4 regions of the Shewanella rhizosphaerae genome follow, and region 1 is predicted to be linked to each of the others. Evidence: predicted binding sites of a transcription regulator. Region 1 holds the regulator's gene; each other region holds the start of a gene.
What was found. Region 1 encodes LexA, which represses DNA repair genes until DNA is damaged. Its sites were predicted from a motif close to TACTGTATNNNNATACAGTA; they were not measured.
Positions count from the first base shown of each region.

Region 2: a site for LexA is predicted at 2,937-2,956, ahead of dinB (DNA polymerase IV). Genes of this name have one in related genera too.
Region 3: a site for LexA is predicted at 2,772-2,791, ahead of recG (ATP-dependent DNA helicase RecG). Genes of this name have one in related genera too.
Region 4: a site for LexA is predicted at 3,280-3,299, ahead of dinG (ATP-dependent DNA helicase DinG). Genes of this name have one in related genera too.

Region 1 is NZ_CP080420.1:135,201-140,611, reverse strand. It holds gene cysQ (3'(2'),5'-bisphosphate nucleotidase CysQ) at 1-794, opposite strand, end outside; gene nudE (ADP compounds hydrolase NudE) at 848-1,393, opposite strand; gene yrfG (GMP/IMP nucleotidase) at 1,491-2,165, shown strand; gene lexA (transcriptional repressor LexA) at 2,284-2,901, shown strand; gene K0I63_RS00635 (cell division inhibitor SulA) at 2,898-3,407, shown strand; gene coxB (cytochrome c oxidase subunit II) at 3,806-5,371, shown strand; gene ctaD (cytochrome c oxidase subunit I) at 5,381-5,411, shown strand, end outside.
Region 2 is NZ_CP080420.1:3,417,931-3,423,341, forward strand. It holds gene K0I63_RS14850 (TonB-dependent receptor) at 1-954, opposite strand, end outside; gene dinB (DNA polymerase IV) at 1,834-2,913, opposite strand; gene bfr (bacterioferritin) at 3,082-3,549, opposite strand; gene bfr (bacterioferritin) at 3,560-4,033, opposite strand; gene nqrM ((Na+)-NQR maturation NqrM) at 4,333-4,557, opposite strand; gene K0I63_RS14875 (FAD:protein FMN transferase) at 4,726-5,411, opposite strand, start outside.
Region 3 is NZ_CP080420.1:4,186,248-4,191,658, reverse strand. It holds gene K0I63_RS18135 (DUF3014 domain-containing protein) at 1-518, opposite strand, end outside; gene recG (ATP-dependent DNA helicase RecG) at 645-2,720, opposite strand; gene K0I63_RS18125 (response regulator transcription factor) at 2,891-3,487, opposite strand; gene K0I63_RS18120 (sensor histidine kinase) at 3,495-4,586, opposite strand; gene K0I63_RS18115 (tetratricopeptide repeat protein) at 4,687-5,352, opposite strand.
Region 4 is NZ_CP080420.1:2,920,750-2,926,160, forward strand. It holds gene K0I63_RS12850 (porin) at 1-539, opposite strand, end outside; gene K0I63_RS12855 (DNA polymerase II) at 773-3,160, opposite strand; gene dinG (ATP-dependent DNA helicase DinG) at 3,323-5,395, shown strand.

The DNA of each region.
Region 1 (5,411 bases):
TCATCCCATGGCAGGTGAGTCGAGCCCACGACGATGAAGTTGGGGTTCTCCAGTGATTCACGCTCGTTGTAGCTCAGCGGCTGCAGCTCGAGATCCATTACCTGGCCGCCGGCCTCTTCGATGATGATCTGCGCCGCACCTGTGTCCCACTCGCCGGTTGGGCCGATGCGCACATAGCAGTCGGCGCGGCCCTCTGCCACCAGGCAGCTCTTTAGCGCCGCACCGCCAAGCACCACGAGTTCACAATGCTTAGGATGATTGAAGAGCTTCAACACAGATTGAGGATCCTGACGGCGGCTCACCGCCAGACGCAGGCAGGGCTCATCGTCTTTGGTCAGCTGCTTGCTGGCGATACGCACCTCGCCCTTGCTGCTACGCTTGTAGGCACCCAGGCCTGCCACGGCATAGTAGACCACACCCGTCATGGGCACATAGACGATTCCCATGATGGGACGATTGTGCTCGACCAGGGCGATGATCACCGAGAAGTCGCCGCTACCGGCGATAAACTCACCCGTGCCATCGAGAGGATCTACCAACCAGTAACGCTGCCAATCGGCGCGCTCGGAGAAAGGAATATCGGCCGCTTCTTCTGAGAGGACAGGGATCTCAGGGGTAAGGCTGCTTAGCTGAGAAGAGATGATCTCATGGGCCGCGATATCGGCAGAGGTTACCGGGGTATTGTCGGATTTCACCTCTTTGTCAAAACTGCCCTCGAGGTAGATCCCTTTGATGGCCTCACCCGCCTCGATGGCAATCGAAATCGCCTGCTCAACATACTCTTCTGGCTTCATCACAACTCCAACAGCCTACATCTGGCAATGCCTAATATGATAATTCGGATTAACTACTTTAGTTTTAGATGTTTCTGTGCCAAAAACAAGGCGCTAACGCTTCGAGATTCGGAAAAATCATCTTCTAATAACAGCTCAGACCACTGGCTCAATGGCCAGCGCACCACCTCTATAGGTTCGGGCTCGTCACCCTGCAATCGACTCTCATACAGATCTTCGGCGACGAAGATCTGCATCTTGCTGGCAAAGTAGCCGGGGGCCAGGCTCAACTCCATCAGATGGGTCAACTTACGCGCACCAAAACCTATCTCTTCCTGCAGCTCACGGTTGGCCGCCTCGGCATGGGTCTCACCGGGATCCACCAGGCCCTTGGGGAAACCCAGCTCATAGCTGTGGGTGCCCGCCGCATATTCGCGTCCCAGCAATAGCTCCTCGCCATGCACAGGCACCACCATCACGGCGCCACGGGCGTTGCCCTTCATGCGCTCATACTGGCGCTCAACCTGGTTCGAAAATTTTAAATGCACCTGCTCTATCTGAAACAGACGGCTCTGGGCAACAACTTCGGCATGTAGGATCTGCGGCTTTTTGTCCGGCATGAATCTTCCTGATAAAAATGGCGTTTGCTTAACCACTCAATCTTACTATGATGGGCCTAATCCACAACTCAAACCAAGGAATTTTTTTACTCGCTTTATGTTTCCCTGGAATAAGATAGATACCGTGCTACTGGATATGGACGGCACCCTGTTGGATCTGCATTTCGACAACCATTTCTGGCTTAGCCTGGTGCCTCAGGCCTTGTGTGAACAAAGGCAGATCCCTAAGGCCGACGCCCAACAACTGGTGGAGGATGCCTACGCCAAGGTGTTCGGCACCCTGGAGTGGTATTGCCTGGAATATTGGCAACAGGAGCTGGGTTTAGACATCCTGGCTTTGCACCACACTTTGGTGGACAGGATCCAGCTGCGTCAGGACAGCATGCCCTTTCTCACCGCTCTGGCCAGACACAGCAAGCGGCGCATCTTGGTCACCAACGCCCATCCCCACAGCCTGGCGCTGAAACTCGAGCATACAGATCTGGCTAACGGGCTCGATGAGATGCTCTCGAGTCACGCCACCGGCTATCCCAAGGAACACCCGCAATTTTGGCGTCACCTGTTTAATCAGTATTCCTTGGATCCCAGCCGCTGCCTGTTTATCGACGACAGCGAGCCCATACTACAGGCAGCCAAGAAGGCTGGCGTCGGCTACCAGCTGGGGATCAAGAATCCCGACAGCCAGAAGCCTCACAAGCAGTTTACCGACTTCCCGGCCATCGACGATTACCATCATCTGCTGCTCTCCCTTGAACAGGCGCAACTTGGCTAATAAATCACACTTTAGGCGCTAATCGCTTGATGGGATTGGGAGAAAATCTGGTTAATACTTGCACTGTATAAAATACTGTATATACTGACAGGTACTGTATGGAAAGACAGGATTAATCATGAGACCCTTAACCCCGAGACAAGCCGAGATTTTAGATCTGATAAAACGCAATATTGCCGACACGGGCATGCCGCCTACCCGTGCCGAGATTGCGCGTCGACTAGGCTTTAAGAGCGCCAATGCCGCCGAGGAACACCTCAAGGCCCTGGCCAAGAAAGGCTGCATCGAAATCATGCCCGGCACCTCGCGTGGCATCAAGCTGACCCAGGAAGAAGAGCCAGAAGATCTCGGCCTGCCCCTCATAGGTCAGGTAGCCGCCGGTGAGCCCATCCTGGCCCAGGAGCATGTGGAACAACACTATCAGGTTGACCCTAGCATGTTCCGCCCCAGCGCCGACTTCTTGCTACGAGTCAGAGGTGACAGTATGAAAGATATAGGTATTCTCGAGGGCGATCTGCTGGCGGTACATAAGGTCGAACAGGCAAGAAACGGCCAGATAGTCGTGGCCCGCGTGGAAGATGATGTAACGGTAAAACGCTTCGAGAAGCGTGGCAGCACCGTCTATCTGCATGCCGAGAATGAAGAGTATTCCCCTATCGTGGTGGACCTTACCACCCAGAGCCTGAGCATCGAAGGCCTGGCCGTCGGCGTTATTCGAAATGGAGACTGGCAATGAACAACCTAATGGGCATGGCGCCACGCCATCCAGGGCTGTGGGTCGATCTCGACAGCTCACTAAAGCGCAGCGATGGCAACACTATCTCTACCACGGCAAGTTCGACCCTGGGCAAGCAGGAGCTGCAGGCCCTCACCCCGGAGCTAGCCAGACTCAGTCAGCAGGGACAATGGGTGGTGTTGATCAGCCCACCTAACATAGGCTACAAACAGATGCTGGCCGATGGCGGTGTGCGTATGGATCGCATCCTCTTGGTACACACCAAGGATGAGGTCGAAACCCTGTGGGCGATGGAAAAAGCCCTCACAAGTGGTACATCCAGTGCGGTGATCTGCTGGGCACAAACCCTGGATGCCCGTGACAGTCGTCGCCTACAGATAGTTGCCAAGAATACCCGCGCCCTGGGAGTGGTGATCGAAGATGCGAACGGTCACTTACCTGCCAACCCTTTTCCCCAAGAGGATCTCAGCGGCCAGACCTTGAGTCTGTTCAGTTCGCTACACTGATATTCCGCGCCCTACCTTTCCATACAGACGCCCCGCAAGGGGCGTTTTTGTGTCTGTTTTGTTTAGCAAAATAAAATAAAAGTGATCTTGATCAATATTTAAACAGCCATTAAGTTAGTAAGAGATATCAACGATTATTTGTTATATCGCACAATTTGGTTGTCGGCTTGAGCGGCGAAAATGAACCTGTAATACCTCGCCCACGGAAGCTGAAATTGGTCTGATATATTCAGCCGTAAGTGCAAGCGTGGTCACCACCAGCAGAACAAGAGATTCACCACCGACGCACTTTGAAGTCATCGTTGCTTTTTTGGGAACTGAAGAGTTTGCATAGAGCCGAGACATACTGTGTGGCTCTTCTTTGTAGTTGCCTTCGCAATTGACAGAGGAGAAGTCTAGTGAAGCAAGTGTTGTGTTGTTTGCTGGCGTTGCTATTTACGCCCACCATACTCGCAGCAGATATGCCCCTGAACATGACATCAGGGGTCACAGAGATCAGCAATAAGGTGTTTAGCCTTCATATGACGATTCTCTATATCTGTTGTGCCATAGGCCTAGTCGTCTTTGGGGTGATGATCTACGCCATCATCAACCATAGGCGCTCTAAGGGTGCCGTCGCGGCAAACTTTCATGAGAGCACTAAGGTAGAGATCGCCTGGACGCTCGTTCCCTTTGTCATCTTGATCCTCATGGCAATCCCGGCCACCAAGACCCTCATCGCCATGGAAGATCCCAGCAATGCCGATCTCACCATCAAGATCACTGGCTCCCAATGGAAATGGCACTACAGCTATTTTGATCAAGACATCAGCTACTACAGCCTGCTGGCGACTCCCAGAGAACAGATAGAGGGCAAGGAGACCAAAGGCGAACACTACCTGTTGGAGGTCGACAAGCCACTGGTATTGCCGGTAAATCGTAAAATCCGCTTCCTGATGACCTCGGAAGATGTGATCCACTCCTGGTGGGTGCCGGCCTTCGCGGTAAAGAAAGATGCTAACCCGGGCTTTATCAACGAGGCCTGGACCCGCATCGACAAGCCAGGCATCTACCGTGGCCAGTGCGCCGAGCTTTGCGGCAAGGATCACGGCTTCATGCCGATCGTAGTACAGGTACTTTCCGAGGCCGATTTCGACAACTGGATTGTCGAGCAGGAGGCACAGGCCAGCGCGGCCGCCGCCGAGGCCCAGGCCGCACTGTCAAAAACCCTGACGAAAGAAGAGCTGATGACCCAGGGCGAACAGGTCTATATGGCCCGCTGCGCAGCCTGCCACCAGCCAAATGGTGCCGGTTTACCTGGTGTATTCCCGTCACTCATAGGCAGCCCAATCATCAAGGGCCCTGTCGCCGATCACCTAGATGTGGTGCTACATGGCCGCTCAGGCACAGCGATGCAGGCCTTCGCCCAGCAACTGACCGCCACAGAAATAGCCGCCGTGGTCACCTTCGAACGTAATGCCTGGGGTAACGACACGGGCGATACGGTTCAGGCAGCCGATGTCAATCAGGCAAACGCAGGCGCATCGAGCGGGGCTGATACAGGAGCAGATGCAGCTGCCGAAGCGGTTCAAGCTATGCCTACCCCGGCAGCCGAATCGAGTGCAGCAGCAAGCTCCGCCGCCGAGGAATCTCAAGCACCTGTGTTAGACGATCTGACCATGGATGAGCTGATGGCCAAGGGTGAACAGGTATATCTCGGTCACTGCGCCGCCTGTCATCAGGCCACAGGCATGGGATTACCCGGCGCCTTCCCGGCTCTCAAAGGCAGTGCCATCGCCACTGGGCCAGTTGAAAATCATCTGAACATAGTGCTTCACGGTAAGCCTGGCACCGCCATGCAGGCCTTCGCCAACCAGTTAACGCCACAGGAGCTCGCCTCGGTGATCACCTATGAGCGTAACGCCTGGGGTAACAACACAGGCGACATGGTTCAGGCAACAGACGTCAATCAACAGGGTCAATAGGGAGGCATTATGAATGCAATAACGCGTGAAGCAGATATGG
Region 2 (5,411 bases), 1.3 Mb from region 1:
GCGGTTCATGTTGATACAGCTAGCATCCGGGATACCGGTTTGCAGCACGGCGTCACAATAGGCCGGCGTACCATCCTGGTTGTAGGGTATATTCATCGACGGCAGCCCAGGAAAGCCCGCCAGCGGTCCCTCCCAGTAGGCGTTGCTGTCCAGCAAGCCCGTGACCTCGGGAATCGACGCCTCTGAAGTGTCACGGCCATAGGTATATCTGAGATCTGCCGCGAAATAGTCGGCTGGCTCATAGTGCAGGGTAAAGCGTGCCTGCTGCTTATCTTTGCCACCCTGATCGCGATTCAGATAGGTGTTGTAGTAGTAACCGTCGCTGGTCTCTGACTGCACGGCGAGGCGCACCGCGGCGACCTCGCCCAGCGGCAGGCTGGCACCGGCGCGGATGTTGAGCGAATTATAATTACCGTAATCCACCGCCACATTGGCTTCCGTGGTCTCCAGCTCTGGTCGCTTGGAAGAGAAAGAGATGGCGCCGCCGGTAGAGTTGCGTCCATACAGACCGCCCTGAGGCCCCTTGAGCACCTCTACCCTATCGGTATCGAACATAGCGAAGGCACTATAGATGCCATAGGGCTGATAGACGTCGTCGACGACCACGGCCGTATTAGGCGTGTTGTTAGTGTTGTAGTCCTGCAGACCCACACCGCGGATCACGAAGATAGGGATGCCGCTATCGTCTGAGACGGCGACCTCCATGTTAGGGATAAATTCCGCCAGAGCCGACGCCTGATAGGCACCGAGATCTTCTAGCTCATCGGCTTTAAACGCGGAGATCGCGATGCCGACATCTTGCATACGTTGCACACGTTTTTGCGCCGTCACCTCGATGACTTCGAACGCGCTCGCCTTCTGCTCTTTCGCTTCTTCTGGCGCCTGCGCTTCTTCTGCAAAAACTTGACCTGAAATAGCCCCAAAAACCGCCATGGCCAAACAACTTAGCTTCATGTTGCTCCGACTTACTGCTGCTCGGGAGCGTAATAAGTGATTGGGTTTAATGTATTTTTCCATCATCCTATCCTTCCTTTATTACGTTTTATATTTATTAGGATGTTGGCGATGTGGAAATCAGCCGCACCTCCTTACCGAGTCCTGCACTAACTGCAATATTTATTGCCATAGCACCTATTCCCCCCGCGGTACATCAGGCCACAAACATAAGCAAAGACTGTAAGAATCGAGTATATGGAGCGCATTACCAATTTTTAAATTTATTATAATGATTGTGTAACATTCATGATGGTGATGATGAATCATTCATCTACCCCCATAGCTCCCCTAAAAACCCCTACCCCTTGTAGGGGCTCGTTTTTTAAGCAAATCTGGCTCTATTACACCAGGGAAAACGCAATGATTGAGAGAGAAAAACAGGTTCATAGATGGCCCAAACCAGCAAGCTCATCGGAGCTGTTACAAAGAGTTAAAGCCAATTCGCGCCAAACCATTGGAAATAAAAAAGGTCAAATCGAAGAGATAAGAGATACAGGTGTAAGCAGGCTTTTGACCCTCGGCGGCAGGACGTCGCCGCGGAGCGTATAGGGACATATTCAAATAACATCCGTGTTTAAATGCCAGTTCGGCATCCATGCCTCTCGTTCGCGAACGCGAAGCTGCGCTTCACTCACCGTGTCAAAAGAGTGCTTGCACATACGTCGTTCCTTCACATCCATGTGATCACGACATTGGTACCTCCATGTACTGCACCCGCCGGGCAGGCGTTAGATTGCCATGAAGGTTAAAGCTTCAAAAATCTAACTTGACGCAATAACCGTCCAAACTACGAGCCAAATTAGGTTAATAGGGTTAATAGGGTTAATAGGGTTAACGCTAAAACCCGAGATCCATCTGCGCCCCATGCACCTCCTCATCCAGCCCGGCCCCCACAGCCTCACTCTCGAGCCCGACCGACACCCCCAGCAGACGAATGCCTCTACCCGCTCGGCGATCCAGCGCCTGTTTAAGCAGGTCGTAAAAAAGCTTCACCGAGACCTCGTCGCTGCGCTGCTCTATGGTGGTCTGTTTAAAGTCGTCGAACTTGAGCTTAACCACCTGCTTGTGAATGCGACGCGACTTGGCGCTGCGACTGATACGTCCGGACAGCTCCTGAATAAGCTGGGGCATCACCGCCTGGCACTGCTCATAGGTGTAGATATCTTTGGCCAGGGTGGTCTCGACACCGACAGACTTACGCTCCCTATGGGGCGAGATGCCGCGAGGGTCTATCCCCTGCGCCCTGTCATACAAGACCCCGCCAAACTTACCGAAGCGCTCCATCAGGCTCTGACGGCTACAGGCCTGCACGTCGGCGCAGGTAATTAATCCCATGGTTTCCAGCTTGGCGGCGGTCACCTTACCGACACCGGGGATCTTAATCAGCGGCAGTGTCTTCACAAACTCGGGGATCATCTGCGGGGTGATCACATACTGGCCGTTGGGCTTATTGAGATCCGAGGCTATCTTGGCCAGAAACTTCACCGGCGCGATGCCGGCAGAGGCGGTGAGCCCGGTCACCTCGAAGATCTCCCGGCGAATCGCCTCGGCGATCAGCGTAGCCGAACCCTGATGCTGGGTGCATTCGCTGACATCCAGATAGGCTTCATCAAGCGACAACGGCTCGATCAACTCAGTATAGCGGGCAAACACCTCACGGATCTGCGCCGACACCTCCTTGTAGACAGACATGCGGCCGGGCACCAGGATGAGATCCGGGCAGAGCTTGAGGGCATAGGCGGAGGCCATGGCCGAGCGCACGCCAAACTTGCGCGCCTCGTAGTTACAGGTGCTGATGACACCGCGGCGATCGCTGCGTCCGCCCACGGCAATGGGCTTGCCCCTGAGCTCGGGAAAATCACGCATCTCGACCGCAGCAAAGAAGCAGTCCATGTCTACATGAATAATCTTTTTCACCTTAATACCTCCATCGCCAAGAATACTGTACATTTAAACAGTATTCAATCACTTCGCGATGAACGACAGCTATGCTGTCAGACGACAGGCAGCAAAAAGCCACCCTAAGGTGGCTTTATCTCTGTTTCATGGCGCCGAATGGCTAATGCATTATATCGGCTCAGTCTATTACATTTTAGACTGGAGGTAGTTCTGCAGACCTATCTTGTCGATGAGGCCCAGCTGCTTCTCTAGCCAGTACATGTGATCAGACTCAGTCTCTTCCAGCAAGACCTCTAACAGCTCGCGGGAGACGTAATCCTGCTTTTCCTCACACAGGGCGATGGCTTCACGTAGGTTGGCCGCTACTTGATACTCATAGTTGAGATCATTCTGCAGCATCTCCTGGGGATCTTTACCTATGTTTAGCGCCTCGCGACTGGCCACATCTGGTGTGCCCTCGAGGAACAGAATCCGCTGCACCAGCTTCTTGGCATGTTCGCGCTCATCGTCAGACTCGTGAGAGATCCGCTCGTGCAGCTCGTTAAGCCCCCAATCTTCATACATCAAGCCGTGGACAAAGTATTGATCCATCGCCGACAACTCACCGGTGAGCAGCTTGTTGAGGGTGTCGATCACTTCCTGATTGCCTTTCATGCTTCTCTCCCTATTCAGATTCCATCTGCGACTGCAGGTAATTTTGAATGCCCGTCATCTTAATCAGATCTTGCTGCGCCTCGATCCAGTCCAGATACTCCTCCTCGTCTTCGAGTAGGTCTTCGAGGATCTCGCGGCTCACATAGTCTCGCTCCGTCTCACACAGGGCGATCACGCTGCGCAGCTCGACCAACTGCTCTTCGAGCATGGTCTTGTCGCATTGCAACATCTCTTCCGGGTTCTCACCTATGCGCAGCTTCTCGAGCTGTTGCAGATTAGGCAGGCCTTCGAGAAACAGCACCCGCTCGATCAGCTTGTCGGCATGCTTCATATCTTTGATCGACTTCTTGTAGCACTTCTCATTGAGCTCTTCCAGACCCCAATTTTTGTACATGCGTGCGTGCAAGAAGTACTGGTTGATGGCCGTCAATTCGAAGGTCAGTATCTTGTTTAACTGACGAATGACGTTCGGATGACCCTTCATTTGATCTCCTTAGTAAGATTTGATCTAAATCAATATTTAAGCCTAGAGCAATTTTCACCCAATTACAAATAAACATTAAGTTTCAATTAGTTATCAAAGAAAATCGTTCTCATTCGCGCTTTGATTACCAAGGCGATTAAAGATAATAAATCCAGAGTGTTAAGGGCGATACAAAGCGGAAGGCGCTAAGGAGGAGACGAGTCTAGGTGGAGGCGAGTCTAGGTAAAGAGTGATGAAAACAGGGGTAACAAAAAAGGCCCCGAATGGGACCTTTAGTAGCGACGCCTCAAAGGCGTGGGCTAGATGATACGATCTTTGGCCAGCTTCTCGCGACGGGCCTCTTCTTCGGCCATCTTCGCCTTACGCTTATCGCATGGATCGTCACAATCACAGGCCTTCTCGATACCCAGGGCACCCAGACCACCGCAGCTGCCGGCAACCGCCTTCTGCTTCACCAGGTAGCCGATAGACATAAGAACGAAAAACAGTAGTAATACCACAAAAGCCGCTAAAAAAGTGCTCATCACTGACTCCAGATACACATAAGTGGCTATTTCGCTTATGTGTCTAACCATTCGCTAACTAGTTGACTAGCTCATAGGCTAGCTAATCAACCGACATGCAAGACTGCATTTAAGAGTGCGCCTAGCCACTATATTGAGCGGGCCGGCGCACCGATGGACGCTATTCTATCACAAACCCACGTAGGGCTTAAAGGCATCGCTATAGTAGACCTTGAAACCTTGCGCTTGCTTCTCGATCAACATGATGGCCAGATGCTCACGCTCGGCCAGCGCCAGCGAGGCCTCTGTGCCCAGCACCATCATGGCGGTGGCGTAACCGTCGGCGATCATGCTCTCCTTGGCCAGCACGGTCACAGAGGCAAGCTTGTGGTCGATCGGGTAGCCGTTGCGCGGGTCGATAATATGAGTGAAGCGTTGCCCCTCCTCCTCATAGTAGTTGCGATAGTCGCCGGAAGTCGCCATGGCGATGTTGCCAGGCTCCAGCAGCTGCTGCACCACGCGCTCATCCTCGTCGGGCTGTTCTATGGCGATCACCCAAGGGCTGTCATCGGCCTTGACGCCATAAAGGCTGATCTCGCCGCCTATCTCCACCAGATAGCCTTTGGGTTGATACTTGCTCAGCAGCTTGGCCACCTTGTCGACCCCAAAGCCCTTGGCGATGGAGGAAAGGTCGACATACAGGGCAGGATTGGTCTTGCTCAGCTTAAGGCCATCGACCTTAAGATACTCGATACCCGTCTTGGCCTTGGTTTCGGCGATCAGCTCGGCGCTCGGCACGCGAGTCGGACGCTTGTCGGGACCGAAGCCCCAGAGGTTTACCAGCGGGCCCAGGGTGATGTCCAGCGCACCATCTG
Region 3 (5,411 bases), 530 kb from region 1:
TCGGGATTGAGGTAGGTTTTGTTGGTCACCTCGGAGACGGTAAACTTGCTGTTGGGCGCCTTGAGTGGGCTCACCTTGCGGGCCAGCTCGCCCTGGGCCAGGTTGTCGACGAACACCACGAAGTGTCTGACGATATCTTTTTCGACCAGTAGCGGGTCAATCTTCATGCCATTGGCCACTTCGACCGTCTTGTCATGAACATATTGATCGCTTGCGGCCAGTGTCGGCAGGGTCTCGACGGCCTCGGCAGGCGCTTCTTCTACCTGGGCTTCAGGCTCGGGCGCCAGGTTTTCTGGTTCAGGCAGGGCCGCATCGGTTGGCAGGGGCTGCTCCGGCTCTGGCTCAGGCAGGGTGATAGGGGCTGGCAATTCAGGCTCGGGCGCGGGTTCGTCACTGCCCAGGAAATAGTAGGCGCCGGCGGCGAGCAACACTAGTATGATCACCACGGCAATGCTGAGCGCATTGATCCCGCTGCGCGCTGTCTGTGGGGCAATTCTATCTTCTTGACTGACTTGCATGAGATTTCCTTGAATTGTGGCTGGAATAAGCCCTGTGACCACAGAGGCCTCTTTCCATTCTGCAAAATTCACCGGGCTTGTCTAGGGGCGGCCAGTGAAATAAAAAATATTTAATTGTTAGCTGAGTTAGGCCTGGACGTATTGCTGGCGCTCGCCTAACCAACGCAGCACTATGGCGTCAACATTTTCCGGCACCTCTTGCATCACATGTTGGGCCAGTTTCTGTATGTGGGGGATGAGGGCCTGATCCCGCACTAAGTCCGCTATCTTCATGTCGGCGATACCTGTCTGCTTGGTGCCTAAGACCTCGCCAGGCCCGCGGATCTCCAGATCTTTCTGGGCGATCACGAAGCCGTCATTGCTGTCCCTGAGCACTCCTAGGCGCTGGGTGGCGGTGTGGGAAAGTGGTGCCTTGTAGAGAAGCACACAGTGGCTGGCCACGGCGCCACGGCCGACACGGCCCCGCAATTGATGTAGTTGGGCCAGACCCAGGCGCTCGGGGTTTTCGATGATCATCAGGCTGGCGTTGGGCACATCGACCCCTACCTCGATCACTGTGGTAGCCACCAGTAGCTGTATGCTGCCGGCCTTGAAGGCGTCCATGATCGCCTGTTTCTCGGCGGGTTTCATGCGGCCATGTACCAGGCCGATGGACAGCTCGGGCAGCAGCTGCTTAAGCTCTTCGGCCGTGTCTTCGGCGGCTTGACATTCCAGCACCTCGGATTCTTCGATCAGGGTACAGACCCAGTAGGCCTGACGCCCATCTTGCAGCGCGGCCCGGCGTACGCGATCGATCACCTCACCGCGGCGATTGTCTGAGATGGCGACCGTGGTCACCGGCGTGCGCCCCGGCGGCAGCTCGTCGATGATGGAGGTATCGAGATCCGCATAGGCGGTCATCGCCAGAGTGCGGGGGATAGGGGTTGCCGTCATGATCAGCTGATGTGGGTGAAAGCCCTGGCTAATTCCTTTCTCTCTCAGCCCCAAGCGTTGATGCACCCCGAACCTGTGCTGCTCATCTATGATGATCAGCGCCAGACGGTTGAACTCGACCTGCTCCTGAAAGATGGCGTGGGTGCCGATGACGATATGGGCCTCGCCGCTCTTAATCTGCTGCAGCGACTGCGCCCGCGCCTTGCCCTTGAGCTTACCCGCCAGCCAGCCAACCGTTAGTCCGAGGGGCTCAAACCAGGCGGCGAAGTTGTTGGCGTGTTGCTCGGCGAGCAGTTCCGTCGGTGCCATCATGGCGACCTGATAGCCGCTCTCGATTGCCTGTAGCGCGGCCAGCGCCGCCACTAGGGTCTTGCCCGAGCCCACATCGCCCTGCACCAGACGCATCATGGGATGCGCCTTGTCGAGATCTTGGGTGATATCGGCAACCACCCGCTGCTGGGCGCCGGTGGGCTTGAAGGGTAAAGAGGCCAGGAAGGGGTTGAGTAGCTGCCCCGTAGGCTGCATCGCGATGGCCTTATCATGATTGCTGCGTGCCCTGAGCTGTAACATGCTCAGGTTGTGGGCCAGCAGCTCCTCCTGGATCAGCCTCTGCTGCGCCGGATGCGTGCCCTGCTCCAGGGCAAAGGGGCTGACCTCACTTGGGGGTCTGTGCAGCAGCTGCAGCGCGTCAACCAATGAGAGCTGATTGGGCCTCAGTTGAGGCGGCAATAATTCGGTCAGGGCGCCATGGGCCAGCAGGGCCAGGGCCTGATCCGTCAAACGGATCCAGCTGGCCTGCTTGAGTCCCTCTGTGGTCGGGTAGATGGGGGTCAGGGTATCGCTGAGGCTAAAGTCGCTCTCACCGTGGAGCATCTTGTATTCCGGGTGGATGATCTCCCGGTGAAGCTTGCCCCGACGCACCTCGCCATAGGCGCGAATGCGCTCGCCCTCTTCGAGGCCGTTACGCATGGCGGCGGAGAAGTTGAAGAAGCGCAGGGTTATGGTGCCCGAGTCGTCACGCACCGTGCAGGTGAGCATACGCTTGCGGCCCTGGACGATCTGGGTCGATTGTATGATCCCCTCTATGGTGCCGTAGCTACCGGGATAGAGGGCGGCGATGGGATAGATTTGGGTGCGGTCTTCGTAGCGTAGCGGCAGGTGAAACAGCAGATCCTGAACTGTATTGATGCCGAGTTTCTCCAGCCGCTGCGCCATCTTGGCGGCAACGCCCTTTAACTCTGTCACAGCCATGAGATCGAGTCTATCCACGCTTTGTACCCATTTGATTTAGCGTTCTATTTAACCAGAACCTGAGTCTATTACTGTAAATATATACATATACTATCAGAGTTCGGCATGAACGCAATCTCGTGTTAGCCATGACAGGTTAAAGCCTGGGGTTAAAGCCTGAGGTCATAGTCTGAGGTCATAGTCTGAGGTTACAGCCAGCCCTTTTGCTTGGCGATGCGAGCGGCGTCGATGCGATTGCTGGCATTGAGTTTGGCGATGGCCTCGGAGAGATAGTTACGCACAGTGCCTTCGGCGATGAACAGCGTGGCGGCGATCTCCGCGCTGGAGCGTCCCTCGCTGGCGAGCCTGAGCGCCCGGCGTTCCTTATCGTTGAGGGGGTCTTGTTCGCCGACGGCCATGATGGCCAGTTCGGGATCTATGATGCGCTTGCCACGGCTGACGGCGTTAATTGCCTGGATTAGTGTCTCGGAGGGCGCGTCCTTAAGTAAGAAACCGCCCACACCCGCCTCGATGGCACGCTTAATATAGCCTGCACGGCCGAAGGTGGTCAGGATAATGACCTTAGTCGGCGCCACTTGATGTTGACACCATTGAGCCAATTCTAGGCCACTGAGGCCTGGCATCTCTATGTCAGTTAGTAGCAGGTCGAACTCCTGCTGTTTGAGCAGGCTCAGGGCCTGGTCGCCGTCACAGGCCTGTATCACCTCAAAGTCGCCTTCGAGGGTGAGCAGCGCAGCCAGTGCCCCCCTGACCATGGCTTGATCTTCGGCGAGTAATATCTTCATCCTGTCTCTATCCCTGATTTGGTAACTCGATGATAAATTGCGGGTTTGGCTCGAGCTCAATACTGAGTGTACCACCTAAGGGCCGCAGTCGCTCGCGTATGCCGGTGAGGCCATTGCCTTCGCTGAGCTGCCTCAGCTTACCATTGTCGGTGACCGAGATCCGCAGCCCCTGAGGTGTTGCCGACAAGTCGATATTACAGCTATCGCCTTGGCTATGGCGCACAACATTGTTGCACAGCTCCGTCAGGCTGAGGATCAACTGAGTCTCAACTTCCTGTGGCTGTGATGGCAGCTCACCAGAGAGGGTGACGGCCATGCCCTTGTCTCTCAGCATCTGGCACAGGTGCGTCAGGGCGGCGTCTAACCCTTTGTGTTTGTAGCCTGAGACCGTTTGGCGGATCTGGCTGAGGCTGTCGCGGGCGATGGTTTCCAGTTCTGCCAGCTCGGCGCTGGCCTGGTCGGCTTGCCCCTTGGCCAGTAGCTTGCGCGCCAGCTCTGCCTTGAGTGAGATAGAAGAGAGCGAGTGCCCCATGATGTCGTGCAGATCCCGGGCGATACGTTCGCGCTCTAACATGGTGGCGAGCTGGCGTATCTCCTGCTGACTCTGCCGCTGGGCGCGTTTGGCTTCGACCCGCTTACGCTCGGCCACGCCAAAGAAACCCACGCCGGTGATCAGGGCGACGCCATAAACCGCAAAGTAGTAGTGAATACCTAGGGTTAGACTGAGCAGCGTCAGGATGACGGCTAAGCCGATAAGGCTGGCGAAGGCCTTGGGAAGGGAGTAGTTAAAGCCGATAAAGAAACCCGCAAAGGTAAACAGGGACAGCGAGCCGATATTAACCGGCGTGATCAGACACGCCAGGGCGATGATCAGCAAGATAGGCTGGTAGGCGGTTTTACTCGGGCTGCGGTGGGCCCAAAAATAGCAGTAGATAAAGGGCACCAGCACGACCAGACTCAGAACTATGTGCCAGGTGGGCATAGTCTGCAAGAACAGCGGGATGAAATAGAAGCCCAGGTTGATCAGATAGACCCAGGCGAGCTTATCTTCGGTCGCCCGCTCGATATCTAGGGTGTGTGGCATAGGGTATTTGTCCATCATCTTTATCCTAGGTGCCACTAAGTCCATGATGTTGCGCTATGAGTGCTCTAACGCTTAGCCATCTGGCTTAGTGGCAACCGATATTGAGCCGATTACCTTAGTGGTTCTGTTTTAGCAGGAAACTTGCCCAGGCGTAATCGGCCTGTACCTGCAGGGCTGCCTGCCAATCGGCAATGGCTCCCGCCTTGTCTCCGAGATTCTGCTTGGCTAAGCCGCGCCAGGTGTAGGCCTCTGCCTCTCCCCAACAGATGTTATCGCAAGGTTCTCGATACAGATCAATGGCTTTTGAGCTAAAAGCGATGGCATCTTTCATGCTGCCGCCATGGTCTTTAGGGCTGGAATAGGCGGCGATCGCCTTGACCAGCGCCAGTCGAGGGCTCTGGGGGACCAAGGTTTCGGCGTCATTGAGGGCACCGGCCATCTTAGTGCTGTACTTGGCGGCCTGACTCATGTCTAAGCCTATCTGCATGCCGTAGACTGAGGCCAGTAGGGTGGCGGCTTCACCTTGGTCGGCAATGGGCGACAGCGCCTTCTCGGCGCGGGTCAATGCCGCCTGGGCCTGACCCTTCTGGCTGAGAATGTTGGCACTGATGGCCATGCGATAGAGGGCGTAGGCCTGCTCGTAGCCTTGGCCTTGTTCGCTCAATTGGCTCAGGCGATCGATATCCATCCGATTGGCGGCGCTGTCTATCTCGGTAATGTCATTGGCCTGGCTCTGCGGGCTGAGTAGGGCCAGGCTGGTGGCGATGATAAGTGTTTTCATTGGCTTCTCCTTAAGAACCTGTGTTGCGTAATGCCCAGTAGCTGGGTTAAGGAGAGTAT
Region 4 (5,411 bases), 1.8 Mb from region 1:
CTCAGATCGCCGACGCTGTTACGGTACTGAACGATCTTGTCACCACGACCCACACCGTTTACCGCACCATCTGCCTTGTTATAAGTATAAACACCAGCAGCGTTACCGTCCCATACGAAACCGTAGTTAGTGTTGTAAACCACATCATACCAAGCACCCCACTGCTTACCTATGGTCAGGCTACCATAAAGATCGTGGGCGATACCGACATAACCTAGACGATTGTTAAGAAAGTCACCGCTCTTAGATTCGAAGTTACTCTCACTGCTGTAAACGATTTCGCTGTTACCGAATGGGTTAACACCCCACTCCAGCTTAGTGAACGCCTTCCAGCCGTCGCTCATCTCACGGGTGAAGCCAAAATTGATCCGTGACGCACCGTTAACCACTTCAGTTGAACCTTGAGTGTTAATAACACGGGCATCAATAAAACCACCAATTTCTACCGCATTTTTATCGTCTTTATAGATTTCGATAGCGGATGCAGCGGGGACAAAAATGACAGCCGCTAACGCTGTTGCTATTACACTCTTCTTCATCTGTTAGTCTAACCTTTTGTTATGTTCAGTTTGCTTTATCTTATTGTGCGACATTCCGTTGTTTTATTTCGTTCCAATTTCAGCTAAAGACTAGCAAAAGATTAGCATTCCCTCAAAGACGAATATCACAATAACGGCGCTATTTTTCACCAAGTTAACTAAAGAATTCCAGAAAACTCAGACTTTACACCAAACGTTAACAACTCATCACTATCTCAACAACCAGAAAACAACTAAATTAACGACATTTGCTTGGCCACAAGATTATTGAAACTAGTGTTTAAAATTGAAAGTATGGGATCAGAAATGGGGGCGATCTGTTTATCCAGATAATACTGATAATCGATCTTTCCGAGTAGATGCTGTACAGGTTCTGCGCCGTTTTGTGTCATCAGATAGCTTATTTTTTCGCCCCGCTTGCCATGACTGTCATCCCCACTTCGCTGACACCAGAGAGTCGCCGCCTTCACGTGGGGTGATGACTTGGCGGTATAGTCTTCGATGTTGCGCCTGAGGCGTTTAGAAAAAATCAGCTTGTCGTCCAGCTCTCCCTGCTGCAGCGCATCCACAATTTGTTTTAAATAGCCGAGCACATCCTGCTTGGCAAACAGTCGATAATAGAGCTCGGCCTGCACCTCCCGCGCCAAGGGGCTCCAGTCACTCCTCACCTGCTCCATCCCCTTGAACACCAGCTTGAGGCTTTGGTCCTCCTGACGATAGGCGCCCACATAACGCTTCTTGGAGCCTTCGGTAGAGCCACGCAGTGTCGGCATGAAGAACTGCTCGAAATGTCGCTCATATTCAAGCTCGAGGTAACAATCTAACTGAAACTCCTGCTTGAGCTTGAGTCGCCATTTCTCGTTGATCGATGCGACTAACTCCCTGGCAAAGGAATCGATATCACCGACGCGCTCGGGCGAGGAGATATGCACGAAGGTAGAGTCCGTATCACCATAGATAACGGTCAAGCCTAGCGCCTCAATCCATTGCTTGGTCTGCTTCATGATCTCATGACCCCTAAGGGTAATTGAGCTTGCCAGGCGAGCATCGTGGAATACGCAGCCGCGAGACCCCAGCACGCCGTAGAGAGAGTTCATGATGATCTTTATCGCCTGCGACAGGGGGGCATTGGCTTCGCGCTTGGCTTCTTCGCGCTTGGCTGACAGGCTGGCGATAAGCTCAGGCAGAATGGGCGAGTTACGGCTAAACTGGGCGCCCAAAAAGCCAGGCACGGTATCATTGCCTTCTCTTAGTCCCCTTGCCCCAGCATTCGCCACTTCTTTTAATCCTTCCACCAGCCCCTTGGGATCGATTAAGAAGGTTCTGATAATCGAGGGATAAAGGCTCTTAAAATCGAGCACCAATATATGTTGATAGAGACCGGGTTTCGAATCCATCACATAACCGCCGGGACTCTCTATGCCATCGCTGACCGGCGCACTGGGGGCCACATAGCCGGCGCGGTGCAGATGGGGCAGATAAAGATTATTAAACGCCGCCACCGAGGCGCCGACCCGGCCAAGCTCCAAGCCGGTTAGACGCGAGCGCTCCATCACAAAGGCCAGCAGATCGGTTTTGGCAAAGATCTCCCACACCAGGCGACAGTCGGTAATATTATAATGAGCCAGCGCCGCCTTATCCTCACGAAACAGAGTCGCTATCTCCTCGGCGCGGTGACTGACGTTATGAATCGCCTTCCCCTCGCCGAGTAACTCTCTGGCGACAGACTCAAGACTAAAACTGTCAAACTGATAGAAGGCCGCCTTGAGCCAGTCGATGCCATCGAGCACCACACGCCCAGGCAAGATTAAGGTCTCGGGGCGATATTTGTTGTCGACACGCCAAGAAAGCTGAGTGCCTAGCCTGCCAAGCGTAAGGGGGATATTGAGCGCCTTGGCCCTGCGATACAAGAGCGCCAGATCGAAGGTCACAACCGCCCAGCCTATGATGATGTCGGGATCATGCAGCTTAAACCAGTCGAGCAAAGCCTTAATCAGCGCAGCCTCATTGGGCACAAGCTCGAGATACTCAGGCGGCGAGTCACACGCCTCCCCCACCATGATCACCTGTTGATAGGGCTCGCCGCTGGCCGATTGGCCGTACAGCCCGACACTAAAAAGCTCTCCATCCATGGCACATTCGAAATCCAGCGAGACCACAGCCAGCTTAACTTCTCGATTAACATCTAGCTCACTGCGTCTGGCGCGCTCGGCGATGAGCGTGGGCGTGTCTTGTGCTTGGTTTTGCCAGCGACCGATAAACTCTACGTCCAAGGCGATGTAACGCTCGATAAGATAACGCTGTTCGGCCCTGAGCTCAGACTCATAAAGGGAGATCCCCTTATCGGTGGCGATACGGCTTAGATGACGAAAGCTTTGATTATTGGCGAAATAGAGTGCGCTGACCGGCTCATCTTGGAAGGTGGTCAAGTTAAGCGCTTCGCTACGCACCCCACTCTCCTGGTTGCCGCAGAGAAGGCTCAATTCATCCTGAGTGCGACAAAAACAGATGCGCTCGCCATTGGGCACAATGACCCGAGTCGGCCCTTCGGCCGTACTAAGATAATAATGTAATTCGCTGCCTTGGTGGTGACGGGTTAAGATCCGCCCTTTTACGCTCACCAGCGGGATGTTTAAATCATGCAAGCCTGGCTATTATCCAATTAATTTCAATACATTAGGTAACACGACTACAAATAAGTCGTGAATTCCTTGCTTCAACTCTTCTTAGGCTATGTAATCACTGTTATTATGTACAGCATTATTTGCCAGCACTAAGCCTTCATGTTATCTGCCGACGTTAAAACCCAGATCCGAACGATTTACAAAGAGATTGCCGCCGCCCTGCCTAACTTTAGATCGCGTCGGGAACAAAATTATATCGTCGCCGAGATCTCCAAGACACTCGCCGGTGAATATGACAAGCATAGACGCATCATAGTGGTCGAGGCAGGCACAGGCATAGGCAAGTCACTGGCTTATATCTTAGGTTCGATTCCATTGGCGTTAGCGAGTAAGAAGAAGGTCTGTATCGCCACCGCCACGGTTGCCCTGCAGGAGCAGCTGCTCAACAAGGACTTACCCTTCTTCTCCAAGCAATCAGGGCTTAATTTCACCTTCGGCCTAGTAAAGGGACGTCAGCGCTATGTCTGTCTCTCTAAGCTTGAGATGCTGATCGGCGGCGATGACGGCACTCAGATGGCCATGTGGCAGACAAAGCCCGACCATAGCCAGGTAGAGCTCTTACAAGGCCTGCTGAAACACTTTCACGAAGGACGCTGGAACGGCGAGCGAGACACACTGTCTCAGCAGCTGCCCGATCACCTGTGGCAGCAGATCGCCTGCGATAAACACAGCTGCCACAGACAGCTCGCCAGCCACAGACACTGCCCCTTTCATAAGGCCCGTGAAGACGTGGACACCTGGGATGTGCTAATTGCCAACCATAGCCTGTTGTTTGCCGATCTCGAACTGGGCGGCGGGGTGATTCTGCCAGATCCGGAAGAGCTCTATTATGTGATTGACGAGGCCCATCACCTGCCGATAGTGGCCAGAGACTTCTCCAGCGCCCAGGCAACCCTCAGGGGCGCCATCGACTGGCTTGAAAAGGTCGGTAAGACCAGCGCCAAGCTGCAGAACCAGCTCAAGAGCAACAACATCATAGCCCCAGCCCAGGCCATGCTAGATCACATCAACGATCTCACCAGCCTACTCACCAGCGTCGCCCAATATTGCGACGGCCAGGCGGCCAAATTTGATAACCCGGAGCGGCGCATCCGCTTCGAACACGGCAAGCTGCCGGCGGCCTTGACCATGCTGGCGGAAAACCTGGCCACGGCATCGAGCAGCGCGCTCAAGCAATTCAACAAGATGCTGGTGCTGCTCAACGAGGCGATTAAGGATGGCGAGCTACCTAAGCATCAATCTGAGCAGCTACTGAGTGAAACGGGCTTCATGTTACAGCGCCTGGAGAATCTGCAGAAGCTGTGGAAGATGATGGCCAAGGAAGACAGCGCCAAAGGCGCGCCCATGGCCCGCTGGGTCGAGCATCTGGTGGGCAAACAGAGCGACTATCTGTTTAACGTCTCGCCGATCGAGGTGGGATATATGCTCGAAACCCTGCTGTGGGAGAAGGCCGCCGGCGTGGTACTCTGTAGCGCGACACTGAGGGCACTGAATAACTTCAACCACTTTACCCATCAGGTAGGACTCTCCATCAACGATGGCAGTCGCTATCTGGCCATGGACAGTCCGTTTGATTTCCAGCAGAACGCCACCCTGTATCTGCCCAAGATGCGCACCGAACCCACGGACGATCGCTATACCGACGAGCTGGCGGAACAGATCCTCACCCTAATCGACGGTGAGATGGCGACCCTAGTGCTGTTTGCCTCCTACTGGCAGATGGAGAAGGTGGCCGATCTGGTCAGAAGCAAGATTAAGTCGCCGCTGCTTATACAAGGGGAAGCCTCCCGTCAGCAGCTGCTGCAAGATCATAAGCAGCGCTGCGATAACGGCGAGGTCAGCATCATCTTCGGTACCGGCAGTTTTTCTGAGGGTCTCGACCTTCCCGGCGACTACCTGACGAACCTGATCATCACAAAACTACCCTTTGCCGTGCCCACCTCGCCGGTGGAACAGGCACACGCGGAATACATTAAGGCAAAGGGAGGAAATCCCTTCTTGCAGCTGACGATCCCAGATGCTTCGCGTAAACTGATCCAAAGTTGTGGTAGATTACTGCGTAAAGAAGAGGATTATGGCAGAATCACCATATTGGATCGCCGTTTAGTGACCAAACGCTACGGCAAATCCCTACTGGATGCCCTGCCTCCCTTTCGTCAAGTCATTGAATAGAAAGCAATCTAATAGA